Regions from separate parts of the Variovorax sp. 3319 genome, predicted to be linked through region 3. Evidence: predicted binding sites of a transcription regulator. Region 3 holds the regulator's gene; each other region holds the start of a gene.
What was found. Region 3 encodes LexA, which represses DNA repair genes until DNA is damaged. Its sites were predicted from a motif close to ACTGTATNNNNATACAGT; they were not measured.
Positions count from the first base shown of each region.

Region 1 (4,320 bases), on a different contig from region 3:
CGTCGAGCACGCCAGGCAGGCGCTTGTATTCGTCGGTGCCCGGACGCTGGTCGAAGCCTATCCAGGTGCCGCAGCCGACAACCGGCAGGGCCTCCTGGGTGGAAGGAATGGGGCGGGTGTTCATGGTCATCGCAGGCCTGCCTTGTTGCTGTGCGAAGGAGGGGAGCGCGGCACCGGCGCAGAGTGCGGCGCCTAGCCTGAGCAGCCGGGCGCGGGTGATGGCAAGGTGGGGTTGGTTCGTGAGCGGTGTCACGAATCAAATTCTGCGCCAGGGCTGTGACTGAGTGCTCGTTGGGGGCGTTGTTCAGGGCGGCGCACCCGCCGACGGGGTACCTTTCTCCGCGAATGTCCCCCGGCCTGCGGCCTCCTCTTTTATTTCGCTGCGCAAGGCACCCCATCGACGGGAGCGTTGCACAGAGCGGTGGTTGATCAGCGATACACCACGAGCGCGCTCCAGTGCACAGGGCATCGGGTGCTCCCCGCAGCGAAATAAAGGAGGAGGGGCGCAGCCCCGGGGGACATTCGCGGAGGGGAGTACCCGGTGGCCTGTGCACTCGCCCTGAAAAAGAACTTACCCCGCCACGCAGAAAGCACTCAACGCAAATACCGTCCGTCAGCCTTCAGCATCGACAGCTCAGAGAAGGTCAACCCCCGGTGCTCGCCTGGCCGGTAAGACACCGCAATTCCGCCGATGTCCAGCGTCTTGAACGACTCAAGACCCTTCTGCAGCGAATCCGGCGTAGGGCTGGTGCCCGCCCGCTTCAGGCCTTCGACCATGACCTTGGCCGCCACATAGCCTTCGAGGCTCGCGTAGCTGAACTCCGTGGCGCCGATCTTCTTCATGGCCGCCTGGTACTCGGCAATCACCGGCATGGCGCTGTTCCATGGGTAGGGCACGACCTGCGAAATGACCACGCCGGCTGCGTCCTTCTTGATGTCCTGGAACAGCTTCTGGCCGTTCAGGAAAGAGAACGAGTAGAAAGCCGTTTCGCCGCCCGCCGCGCGGTAGGCGGTGATGAACTTGGCTGCCACGTCGTTCGTGGCCGACAGCACCACGGCCTTGGGCTTGAGCTTGGCCAGTTCCGCCGCGCGATCGGCCGCGTCGGAGCCGTCGTTCTTGATGGCCACGCTGCCGACCATTTTTTCGCCGCGTTCGGCAATGAACTTTTGCGTGCTCTCCATCGCCGAGCGCGCGCCCGGGTTGTCGTTGTGCGCAAAGGCGATGCGCGACAGGCCGATGGTGAACAGGTGGTTCACGATGCGGCTGTATTCCTCGTCGAAGCTGATGCGCACCGGAAAACCGTATTCGGACGGTTTAACCACCGGCGCAGCGCCCGTGTACGAGCCTACGACCGGAATCTTGAGCTCGTTGGCTGCCTTCAAGGCGCCGACCGCCGACGACGTGCCGATGGGCATCAGGATGCCCACGGCGCCGTCTTTCACGAAAGTCTTGACGTTCTCGGCGCCCTTGGCGGGGTCGTAGGCGTCGTCGAGCTGACGCAGTTCAATGGGCCGGCCATTCACGCCGCCTGCTGCATTCACCGCGGTGAACAGCGCGCGAATGCCGACCAGCGGCTCGGTCGACAGCGTTGCCAGCGGGCCGGTCTGCACATAGGTCTGGCCGACCAGGAGCGGCTTGGTTTGCGCCTGCGCTGCAGGCTGTACCGCAAGGAGGAGGGCGGCAAAGGCCGAAGCCAGCAAATGAATCTTTTTGTATTGCATGGTCACAAATTGTTTGTTCGACCATCTTAAAAGGCAAGGCGCTTTGGGTAAACCGCTATTTGCCACTTCCCGGTTGCAGCCCATGGAATACTGTATAAAAATACAGTTAACGATTGCATCATGGGCCTCCCTTTCCTCAACTCCTTCTCCGCCGCCGCAGGCCGTGGCGTCTGGCATGCCGACGAACTCGGCCTGGCCGACGCGCAGGTCGTCGCCACTGGCCACGCCGCGCTCGATGCCGAACTGCCGGGGGGCGGGTGGCCGGTGGGCGCGATGACGGAGTTGCTGCAAACCGCGCCCGAAGCCCATGTCTGGCGGCTGCTGCTGCCCGCCTTGGCGCAGGCAGTGCAGGCGCGTGGCGGGCCTGTGGTGCTGATTGGCGCGCCCTACGAACCCTGCGGGCCTTCGCTCGCGGCGCAGGGCTTGCCGGTAGAGGCGCTGATGTGGGTCAGAAGCGACGCGCCGGCTTCGCGGCTGTGGGCCTGCGAGCAGGCGCTGCGCTGTGCGGATGTGTCCGCGGTGCTCGCATGGCTGCCGCAAGCCCGGGTGGGCGAGTTGCGCCGGCTGCAGCTGGCTGCCGCCCAGCATGACGTGCTGCTTTTCGTGTGCCGGCCCGAATCTGCCGCGCAGGGTGCTTCGCCGGCGCGGCTTCGGCTTCAGGTGGAAAGCTGCGAGTCCGATGGCTCGCAGATCGAACTGCGCATTCTCAAGCGCCGCGGGCCGCCCTTGGCCGCGCCGGTGATGCTGCCCGCGCGCAATGAACGCATGGCCGCATTGCTGGCGGCCGCCCGGGTGCGCCGCAAGCTGCGGCTGCAGCAGCATGGCACGGCGGCGGCGGGTGAAGCCACAACATCGACCGCGACAACAGCCACGGTGGTGCGCATCGACGCATGGAAGGGAGGCCCCAGTGCACTGGATCGCATTGCGGTGGTCGCTTGAATCCGATTCGCCTGATGAAGCGCAGCCCCTGCCCACGCCCGAGGCGCTGGGATGGTGGGCGCTGCAATACACACCGCACGTTGCCTGGCAAGACGAGGCGCTGATGCTCGAGGTTTCGGCCTGCGAGCGCCTGTGGGGCGGGCGCTCGTCGCTGATGCGCCAGCTGGCCCACGAGAACCCCGCGCCCGACGCGGTGATGCGCGGCGCGCAGGGCGCCACCAGCCTCATCGCATTGGCCCGGCTGCGCATGTTCGAGCGCGGCGAGAGCCGGCCCAAGGACATTCCCGCCGGCTTGCCGCTGTACACGCTGAGCGCCGCGCGAGAACACATCGACCTGCTTGAGCGCCTGGGCTGCCGCACCTGGGGCGACGTGGCGGCCTTGCCGCGCGGCGGCCTGACGCGGCGCTTTGGCGCGGCATTGCGCGAGGCGCTCGACGTGGCATGGGGCCTGCGTCCCGAAGGCCACAGCTGGCTCACGCTTCCCGACGTGTTCGAACAGAAGCTGGAGCTGCCCGCGCTGGCCGAGACTGCGCCCGAGCTGATGTGGTCGGCCAACCGCCTGCTCACGGCACTGCAGTTCTGGCTGCGTGCCCGCCAGCGCGGTGCGCGCGCACTCGAGCTGCAATGGACGCTCGACCTCAAGCGCTTCAACGGCGTGAACCTGCCGCCGCACCAGCAAGTCACCGTGCGCACGGCCGAGCCCACGCAGGACATGGCGCACCTGCGCCGCCTGCTTTCAGAAAAACTCGCGCTCACCACGCTTGCAGCGCCCGCGAGCTGGCTGCGCCTGCGCACGCTCGAAACCGATCCATGGGCCGGCGCCAGCACCAGCTTTCTGCCTGAAGACAACCGCAAGGGCGACAAGCTGCACGAAATGGTCGAGCGGCTCAGCGTGCGGCTCGGTCCCCAGCAAGTGGTGGTGCCCGTGGCCCAGGCCGACCACCGGCCCGAGCGCAAGCAGGCGTGGCGGCCCGCGCTGCAGAAAGACAATGCGTCGCAAGACAAGAGCCGCAAGGAAGCAAAGGAAACCGCAAAGGCAAAGGCCGCGGCTTCGCAGCCCGATGCGCTCTACCCGCCATGGCTCTTGCCCGAGCCGCTGCTGCTCGAGATGGACGGCGAGCGCCCGTGCTACCGCGGCCCCCTCAGCAAGCTGATCGGACCGCAGCGCGTCGAAGCCGGCTGGTGGGGCGGCAAGGAAGACGGCGGCCAGCCCGCAATGCGCGACTACTACGTGGCCGAAAGCCCCGAAGCCGGGCTGGTGTGGATCTTTCGCGAGCGGCCCTCCGCACGCTTTTCGCCGGGCGAAGTGCGCTGGTACCTGCAGGGGTTCTATGCCTGACCTGAGCGAAAAGCAACTGCGCGGACGCAACTCCGCCAAGGTGCATGCGCTGCCGATGCCTTTGCGCAAGAAGCCGCCGCCTACGCTGCCCGACTATGCCGAGCTGCACTGCCTGACCAACTTCAGTTTCCAGCGCGGCGCCTCGACGCCCGAGGAGATGGTCGAGCGCGCCTACCAGCTCGGCTACACGGCGCTGGCCATTACCGACGAATGCTCGGTGGCCGGCATCGTGCGCGCGCTCATTTGCCTGCGCGATCTGCCGGCCAAACTGGAAGAACACGAGCGCGACCATCCTGATGAGCCGCCGATTCCGCGCAACC
Region 1 covers NZ_JAVDUZ010000003.1:337,970-342,289, forward strand. The annotation lists gene J2X67_RS08770 (aldo/keto reductase) at 1-220, opposite strand, end outside; gene J2X67_RS08775 (ABC transporter substrate-binding protein) at 595-1,722, opposite strand; gene imuA (translesion DNA synthesis-associated protein ImuA) at 1,843-2,661, shown strand; gene J2X67_RS08785 (DNA polymerase Y family protein) at 2,630-4,000, shown strand; gene J2X67_RS08790 (error-prone DNA polymerase) at 3,993-4,320, shown strand, end outside.
Region 1: the regulator LexA is predicted to act here: its motif matches at 1,812-1,829, upstream of imuA (translesion DNA synthesis-associated protein ImuA).

Region 2 (4,320 bases), on a different contig from region 3:
CCCGACAACTTCCTCTACACCCTGCTGGGCTGCGCATCGGCGCAATCGGCAAGCGGCAGCAACATCTCCAAGTTCTGCTACCAGCCCTACGAAGACCTTGTGCTGAAGGCCAAGACCGCAACCAAGCAGGCCGACCGCGACGCGCTCTACAAGAAGGCGCAAGTCATCTTCAAGGAGCAGGCCCCGTGGTTCACCATTGCACACGCGGTGCAGCTGAAGCCGGTGCGCAAGGAAGTGGTCGACTTCAAGCTCAGCCCGTTCGGGCGCCACACCTTCTATGGCGTGGACATCAAGTAACTGATGGGTGCGCCCGTTGCCATCGTCGCGGCCATGCACGAGGAGTTGGGCGCGCTCCTCGCGCAGATGCCCGACGAGCAGCGGGTGCGCGCGGCAGGGCGCGACTTCTGGGTCGGCCACCTGCACGGTCAGCCGGTGGTGGCGGTGCTCTCGCGCATCGGCAAGGTGGCCGCGGCGGTCACGGCCACGGTGCTGCTCGAGCGCTTTGGCGTGCGGGGCATCGTGTTCACGGGCGTCGCCGGTGGGCTTGCGCCGGGCGTGAACGTGGGCGACGTTGTGGTCGCGTCGGAACTGCTGCAGCACGACCTCGACGCATCCCCGATTTTTCCGAAGTTCGAAGTGCCGCTCATGGGCATGGCGCGCTTCCCGGCCGATGCAGCGATTGCAGATGCGCTTTCGGCCGTGGCAACGCGGCTGTTGCACGATCCCGCAGCATTGATCGGCCAGCACGCGGTCGACGAGTTCGGCATCCGCTCACCCAGGGTGCATCGCGGCCTGCTGGTAAGCGGTGACCGCTTCGTGTCGACCAGCGCCGAAAGCGAGGCGCTCCGGCGCGACCTGCCTGACGCACTCGCGGTGGAAATGGAAGGCGCCGCAATGGCTCAGGTCTGCCACGACTACGGCGTGCCGTTCGCGGCCATGCGCACCATCTCGGACCGCGCCGACGACGCGGCGCATGGCGACTTTGCCCGCTTCGTTGTCGAGGTGGCGAGCCGCTACAGCCTTGCGCTGGTCGGCGCATGGCTGGCTGCGCTGCCGCCTTCAGGCGAAGCGCCCGCCGCTGCTGGCTGAGCTACTTTAGCCAGCCGCGCCGGCGGAAGTACCACATCGGCACCAGCGCGCTGGCCGCCATCAGGGCCAGCGCATACGGGTAGCCCAGCGACCAGTCGAGCTCGGGCATGAACTTGAAGTTCATGCCGTAGATGCTCGCAATCAGCGTGGGCGGCAGCAGCGCCACGCTGGCCACCGAGAAGATCTTGATGGTCTTGTTCTGGTTGATGTTGATGAAACCGACGGTCGCATCCATCAGGAAGTTGATCTTGTCGAACAGGAAGGCCGTGTGGTTGTCCAGCGACTCGATGTCGCGCAGGATCTGCCGCGCCTCTTCGAACTGCTCGGCGTTGAGCATGCGGCTGCGCATCATGAAGCTCACCGCGCGGCGCGTGTCCATCACGTTGCGGCGGATGCGGCCGTTCAAGTCTTCCTGCCGCGCGATGGCGCCCAGCACCTCGCCCGCCAGCTCGTCGCTCACGTTGCCTTCGAGCACCTTCTTGCCGGCGATCTCGAGTTCGTCGTAGATGTTCTCGAGCGTGTCGGCCGAGTATTCGGCGTCGGCGTCGAACAGCTTGAGCAGCACTTCCTTGGCGTCTTCGATCAACCCCGGCGCGCGGCGCGCACGCATGCGCAGCAGGCGAAACACGGGCACGTCTTCGTCGTGGATCGAGAACAGTACGCCGCGGCTGCGCAGCTCGGTGTTGTGCTGATTCAGGATGAACGCCACGCGCACCGAGCGCGGGTCTTCGTCGTCGTCGATCAGAAAGTCGGAGCGGATGTGCAGTTCGCCGTTGTCTTCTTCATAGAAGCGGGCCGATTCCTCGATGTCCTCGTCCATCGCGTCTTCGGGAATCGAGAGGCCGTAGTACTGCTTGATCCAGCGCTTTTCCTCGAGCGTGGGCGATTCGAGATCGACCCAGATCGGCTGGAACTTGGAAAGCTCCTCCAGCGATTCGATCTCTTCCTGGACGAGGCGACCATTGGCGAGCGTAAAGATATTGAGCATGGCTCACTCCCGTGAAATGACTGAGGCGATGGGGCGAGGGAGGGGCGCTTTCAAATCCCAGGCCCGGCAAGCAGGCGTCAGAGGGGAGTTGAAAGCTGCCGAGACGGGGCGGTTTCCATGATGCGGTCTCCAGTTGCAGCGAGGCGCGATTATGTCATCGGCCATGTGACGGCAGGCTCGCCGATCTGGATGGACATACAGTAAAGTCGCGGTCATGCAGACCGCTGCGCTCCCCGTTTTTTCTACCGCCGGTGCCACGCAGGCCGACCGCCTGGCCGCCGCGCTCGGCACGCTCAACGACGAGCAGCGCGCCGCGGTCGAGCATGGCATCGGCACGCTGGTAGGCCGCGACGAGCGCCCACTGCTGGTCATTGCGGGGGCGGGCTCGGGCAAGACCAGCACCTTGGCGCACCGGGTGGCGCACCTGATTGCCGGTGGCGTCGACTCGCAGCGCTTGCTGCTGCTCACCTTTTCACGCCGTGCCGCGCAAGAAATGGAACGCCGCGCCGGACAGGTGCTGGCGCGCGTGCTGGGGCTCAAGTCCGAAAAGCCGCCGGCGCTGCCGTGGGCCGGCACTTTCCACGGCATCGGCGCGCGCCTGCTGCGCGAATACGCCGCGCACATCGGGCTGAACGACAACTTCACGATTCACGACCGGGGCGACGCCGAGGACCTGATGGGCCTGGTGCGTCACGATCTCGGCCTGTCGACGAGCGTCAACCGCTTTCCGCGCAAAGGCACCTGCCTTTCCATCTACTCGCGCTGCGTCAACACGCGCGCTCCGCTGGCCCAGGTGCTGTCCGAAGCCTTTCCCTGGTGCGCCGAATGGGAAGCGGAGCTCAAGCGCCTGTTCGGTGCCTACGTAGAAGCCAAGCAGCAGCAGAACGTGCTCGATTACGACGACCTGCTGCTCTATTGGGCAGGCATGGTGGCCGAGCCTGCGCTTGCCGCACTGGTCGGATCGCGCTTCGACCACGTGCTGGTCGATGAATACCAGGACACCAACCTGCTGCAGTCCTCGATTCTTCTCGCCCTCAAGCCAGATGGCCGCGGCGTGACGGTGGTGGGGGACGACGCGCAGTCGATCTACTCTTTCAGAGGCGCAACGGTCCGTAACATCCTCGACTTTCCCTCGCAGTTTTCGCAGGCCGCGCGCGTTGTCACGCTGGAGCGCAACTATCGCTCGACGCAGCCGATTCTCGATGTCTCCAACCGCGTCATCGCCCAGGCCGCCGAGCGGCATGCCAAGACGCTCTGGACCGACAAGCCGTCCGCCGGCCGGCCGCAGTTGGTGCTGGTGCCCGACGAGGCGCAGCAGGCGGTGTGGGTGGCCGACAAGGTGCTCGAGCATCGCGAAGGCGGCCTCGTGCTCAAGTCGCAAGCGGTGCTTTTTCGCACGTCCACGCACAGCGCGCCGCTCGAGCTCGAACTGGCGCGCCGCAACATCCCGTTCGTCAAATACGGCGGCCTCAAGTTCCTCGAGGCCTCGCATGTCAAAGACCTGCTCGCGGTGCTGCGCTTTGCCGAAAACCCGCGCGGGCGCATGGCGGGTTTTCGCGTCACGCAACTCATTCCGGGCATCGGGCCCGCCACGGGCGCCCGGCTGCTCGACGCCATGGACCAGGCGGCCGATCCGGCCGCGGCCGTGCGCGACTTCGTGCCGCCCTCCGCGGCGCGCGCCGAATGGGCGGTGTTTGCCGAAGCCTATGCCGCGCTGCGCGCGCCTTCTTTGCCCTGGCCGGCCGATGTGGAGCAGGCGGTGGGCTGGTACTTGCCGCATCTGGAGCGGCTGTATGACGATTCTTCGGGTGTGCGGCGCGGCGATATCGAGCAGCTCGCCCGGCTTGCGGCAGGCTATGGCTCGCGCGAGCGCTTCCTGACCGAACTCACGCTCGATCCACCCGAAGCCACCAGCGACCGCCCGGGTCCGCCGCTGCTCGACGAGGACTACCTCATCCTTTCGACCATCCATTCGGCCAAGGGGCAGGAGTGGAACTCGGTGCATGTGCTCAACGTGGTCGACGGCTGCCTGCCGGCAGACGTAGCGCAGAGCGCGCACGAGCTCGAAGAGGAACGGCGCCTGCTCTATGTGGCGATGACCCGCGCGCGCGACCATCTGCACCTGCTGGTGCCGCAGCGCTTCTACGTGACGCAGCAGGCGGTGCGCGGCGACCGGCACCTCTATGCCAACCGCACGCGCTTTATCTCCGACCGCGACCTTGCAGGCTTCGAGCAGCAAACCT
Region 2 covers NZ_JAVDUZ010000004.1:203,551-207,870, forward strand. The annotation lists gene J2X67_RS10505 (ABC transporter substrate-binding protein) at 1-297, shown strand, start outside; gene J2X67_RS10510 (5'-methylthioadenosine/adenosylhomocysteine nucleosidase) at 301-1,089, shown strand; gene corA (magnesium/cobalt transporter CorA) at 1,091-2,077, opposite strand; gene J2X67_RS10520 (ATP-dependent helicase) at 2,292-4,320, shown strand, end outside.
Region 2: the regulator LexA is predicted to act here: its motif matches at 2,262-2,279, upstream of J2X67_RS10520 (ATP-dependent helicase).

Region 3 (4,320 bases):
GACGGCTTCCATGGCCTCCAGAGCCGCCAACCGGTCGAGTTCGGCGCAGACATCAGCCATGCGGCCAGAAATCACCATGCGGTTGGTGCTGCATTTTTCGCCTTGGGGGCCGTCCACCACGCGAATGACGCGCAGCGGCCGTACAGGTGCGGGCGCGGCCTTTGGGGCGGCAGTGCCGTGGGCGCGGGCCGTGCATGCCGGCCGAACCGCGACGTAGCGCAACCCCGCTGCAGTGCTGCTTCCGTCGCGGCGGCGTGGGCGGCGCGTCGGCAGCAGCCGGGTTGCGAGCGATTGCAGCGGCATCCACAAATCAACGATGGCGAGAAGGGCGATTCCCATGTGAACTCCAAAAAAATATGAGGTTGAACACAGGCAGGATTTCTTTGATTGGGCGCAACAGGGTGATGGCGACATAGCGCCATACGCCCGCCACCTGTTGCGACCGGATGGGTGCTGCTCTGGGCAGGCCGCCAGGCCTACATGAGCATGGTGTTGCGAATGAGGCCGACCGCCAGGCCTTCGATTTCGAAGGGCTCGCCGGGTTGGACCACGATGGTTGGGTAGTCGGGGTTTTCGGCGTGCAGCTCGATGACCTGCTTGTTGCGCTTGAGGCGCTTGACAGTGACTTCGTCGCCGAGGCGGGCCACCACGATCTGGCCATTGCGCGCTTCCTTGGTGGCTTGCACCGCCAGAAGGTCGCCGTCCATGATGCCGGCGTCGCGCATGGACATGCCGCGCACCTTGAGGAGGTAGTCGGGTTGGCGCTGGAACAACGTGTTCTCTACGTAATAGGTCTGGTCGACGTGTTCTTGCGCGAGGATGGGCGACCCCGCCGCAACACGGCCGATGAGCGGCAATGCCAACTGCGCCATGCCGGGCAGCGAAAGCGAAAACTGGTTGTTGCGAGACTCATTGAGCGAACGCAGGGCGTCGCCCTTGAGCCGGATGCCGCGCGAGGTGCCGCTGACCAGCTCGATGACACCTTTGCGGGCCAGCGCCTGCAAGTGCTCTTCGGCGGCATTGGCCGACTTGAAGCCCAGTTCATTGGCGATTTCGGCCCGCGTGGGCGGAGCGCCCGTGCGTGCGATGGCGCTCTGAATCAAGTCCAGAATTTGCTGCTGGCGGGCGGTAAGCTTCACGGCGAACTGCATATGTTGTTCCTTGCGGCACTGGCTAGATATCCAGTACCTGTATTTTTAACCAGTTTTTAAAAGTTGGCAAGCCATGGTTGATTCGCTTTCGTCGAGCCTGCGGCGCGTTGTGGTTCTTGGAACGGGCGGCACCATTGCCGGAAGGGCCGAAAGCGGCGGCGACAACATCGGCTACACGGCCGGGCAAGTGGGCGTGGCCGATCTGCTCGGCGGCATAGACGCACCCGAGGGCCTGGTGCTGGTGGCGGAGCAGGTGGCGCAGCTCGACAGCAAGGACATGGACTTTGGCGTCTGGGTGCAGCTTGCCCGGCGCTGCGCTTTCTGGCTCGCCGAGGCCGACGTGGCGGGTGTGGTGATCACGCACGGCACGGACACCCTCGAGGAAACGGCTTTCTTTCTTCAGGCTGTGCTGGCGCCGGACAAGCCGGTGGTGCTGACCTGCGCCATGCGTCCAGCTACATCGCTTTCGCCCGACGGCCCGCAGAACGTGCGCGATGCAATCGCAGTTGCGGCAACGTCGTCGGCGCAGGGCGTGACAGTGGTCTGCGCGGGTGTGATCCACAGCGCAATGGACGTTCAAAAGGTGCACACATACCGGCAGGATGCGTTCGCATCGGGCGATGCCGGTCCGGTCGGCTATGTGGAAGAGGGCGCAGTACGGCGACTGAGGGACTGGCCCCGATCGCAGGCAGGCGGGAACTCAAGAATTCTCGAAGCCAACGAAGAAGCCATAGCTCTCTGGCCCAGGGTCGAAATTCTCACAAGCCACGCCGGCGCGAGCGGCGCCATCGTCGACTTGCTGCTTCAGGAGCGGGCGGCGGGCTGCGCCGATCCGATGCGTGGATTGGTTCTGGCTGCGACAGGCAACGGCACGGTGCACCATGCGCTGGAGGCTGCCGCGCTTCGTGCGCAGGACGCGGGAGTTGCCGTGTTGCGCGCCACACGTTGCACGAGCGGGCGCATCCTGCCAAGACCAGACGACAAGCTGCGCAACGCCGGTGCGCTGACGCCGGTCAAGGCGCGCATTGCGTTGATGCTGGAATTGATCGGGAAGGCCGCCTGAAAGACGGCAACAAGCCAGACAGACAAGCAGGCAGCGCAGCCACAACAGCAGCGCGCCTGCGGGTGAAGTTCAGTTGCTCAGAGCGGCCAGCGCGCGCTGGGTGATCTCTTCGACGGTGCCTACGCCCTTGATGGCACGGTACTTGGGTGCCGAAGCCGGATCGGCCTTGGCCCATGCCGAGTAGTAGTCGACCAGCGGACGCGTTTGCTGGCTGTACACCTCGAGCCGTTTGCGCACGGTTTCTTCTTCGTCGTCCTTGCGCTGGATGAGTTCTTCGCCCGTGACGTCGTCCTTGCCCTCGACCTTCGGCGGGTTGAACTTGACGTGATAGATGCGGCCCGATGCGGGATGCGAGCGACGACCGCTCATGCGCTCGATGATGTCGCTGAAAGGCACGTCGATCTCGAGCACGTAGTCGAGCTTGACGCCCGCCGCCTTCATGGCGTCGGCCTGTGGAATGGTGCGCGGGAAGCCGTCGAACAGGAACCCGTCGGCGCAATCGGGTTGCGCGATACGTTCCTTCACCAGGTTGATGATGAGGTCGTCGCTCACCAGGCCACCCGATTCCATGACCGCCTTGGCTTGCTGGCCGAGCGGTGTGCCGGCCTTGACGGCTGCGCGCAGCATGTCGCCGGTCGAAATTTGAGGAATGCCGTATTTCTGGCAGATGAAGGCCGCTTGCGTGCCTTTGCCCGCCCCGGGCGCGCCCAGCAAAATTAGTCTCATGGTGTCCTCGGAGGGTTCTTAGATCTTGTGTCGCACCAAGCGACGGCCCGGGAGCCGTGCAGGGCGGAATTGCGTCGAGGATAGCATGCGAAAGCGTGAAGAATTTCCGTTACAGCCGCCCCTGCGGCCCGCGCTTCAGGGTGTTGGCTTGGCTGCGAACAGCGCACGCACGCGGGCCAGGTCTTCGGGGGTGTCGATGCCCGGGCCGGGAGCCGCTTGGGTGACATGCACCGCAATGCGGTGCCCGTGCCAGAGGGCCCGCAATTGTTCGAGTGCTTCGGTCGCCTCGACTGGCGCCGGCGGCAGCAAAGGAAATTTGCGCACGAAACCGGCGCGGTAGCCATAGATGCCGATGTGGCGCAGCGGTGCCGGGCTAGGCAGCGCGGTTGGCACCCGGTTGACGGAGCCGTCGCGCCACCACGGAACGGGCGCGCGGCTGAAATACAGCGCATTGCCCTTTGCATCGAGCACCGCCTTCACCACGTTCGGGTTGACAAAGTCATCGAGCGAGTCGATTTCATGGGCCGCGGTGCTCATGGCGGCTTCTGGGCGAAGGGCAAGCGCTGAAGCAACGGCATCGATCAGCAATGGGTCGATCAGCGGCTCGTCGCCTTGCACATTGACGACGATATCGTCGCCATCGAAGCCGAGTTTCTCGCAGGCTTCGGCAAGGCGGTCGGTGCCGCTCGGATGATCCTGGCGCGTGAGGATGGCCTCCACGCCGTGCTGCTTGCATGCCGACAGAATGGAAAGATCGTCTGCGGCAACCACTACCTGCAGCGCTGTCGATTGGCTCGCCCGTTGCGCCACCCGCACCACCATGGGCAAGCCTGCGATGTCCGCCAGCGGTTTGTTGGGTAGCCTGGTGGAAGCCAGGCGCGCCGGCACCAGAACAGTAAATCTCACAGCCCCAGCTCTTCGTCAGACAGCGTGCGCGCCTCGTTCTCGAGCAGCACCGGAATTCCGTCGCGCACCGGATAGGCGAGGCGGGCGCTGCGCGAGCAGAGCTCCTGCTTTTCGGCGTTCCAGGTGAGCGGGCCCTTGGTTACGGGGCAGACGAGCAGTTCAAGCAGCTTGGTATCCATCGAGCGATGATAGCTTTGCGTCGAGCGCGGCGAAGAATTCCGGCGCGGGCGTGAAATGCAGCGGCACAGCGAGTGCGCCGGGGGCTTTCCGCCACAGCTTGACCGCGTCTTTCTCGGTGCAGAGCAACGGGTGTCCGGCATCGGCTGGCGCTTGCCAGTCGGTGAAATCGTAGTGGTCGGGCAGCCCGAAGGTCTCGGTCAGCGTGAGGCCGCGCGCACGCAGCATGTCGAAAAAGGCTTCGGGCCGTGCAATGGCTGCAAGTGCGATCGCTGGCTTGCCGGCGAGAGCACTCAG
Region 3 covers NZ_JAVDUZ010000008.1:106,834-111,153, forward strand. The annotation lists gene J2X67_RS17145 (hypothetical protein) at 1-339, opposite strand, end outside; gene lexA (transcriptional repressor LexA) at 477-1,151, opposite strand; gene J2X67_RS17155 (asparaginase) at 1,225-2,214, shown strand; gene adk (adenylate kinase) at 2,284-2,940, opposite strand; gene kdsB (3-deoxy-manno-octulosonate cytidylyltransferase) at 3,076-3,846, opposite strand; gene J2X67_RS17170 (Trm112 family protein) at 3,843-4,025, opposite strand; gene lpxK (tetraacyldisaccharide 4'-kinase) at 4,006-4,320, opposite strand, start outside.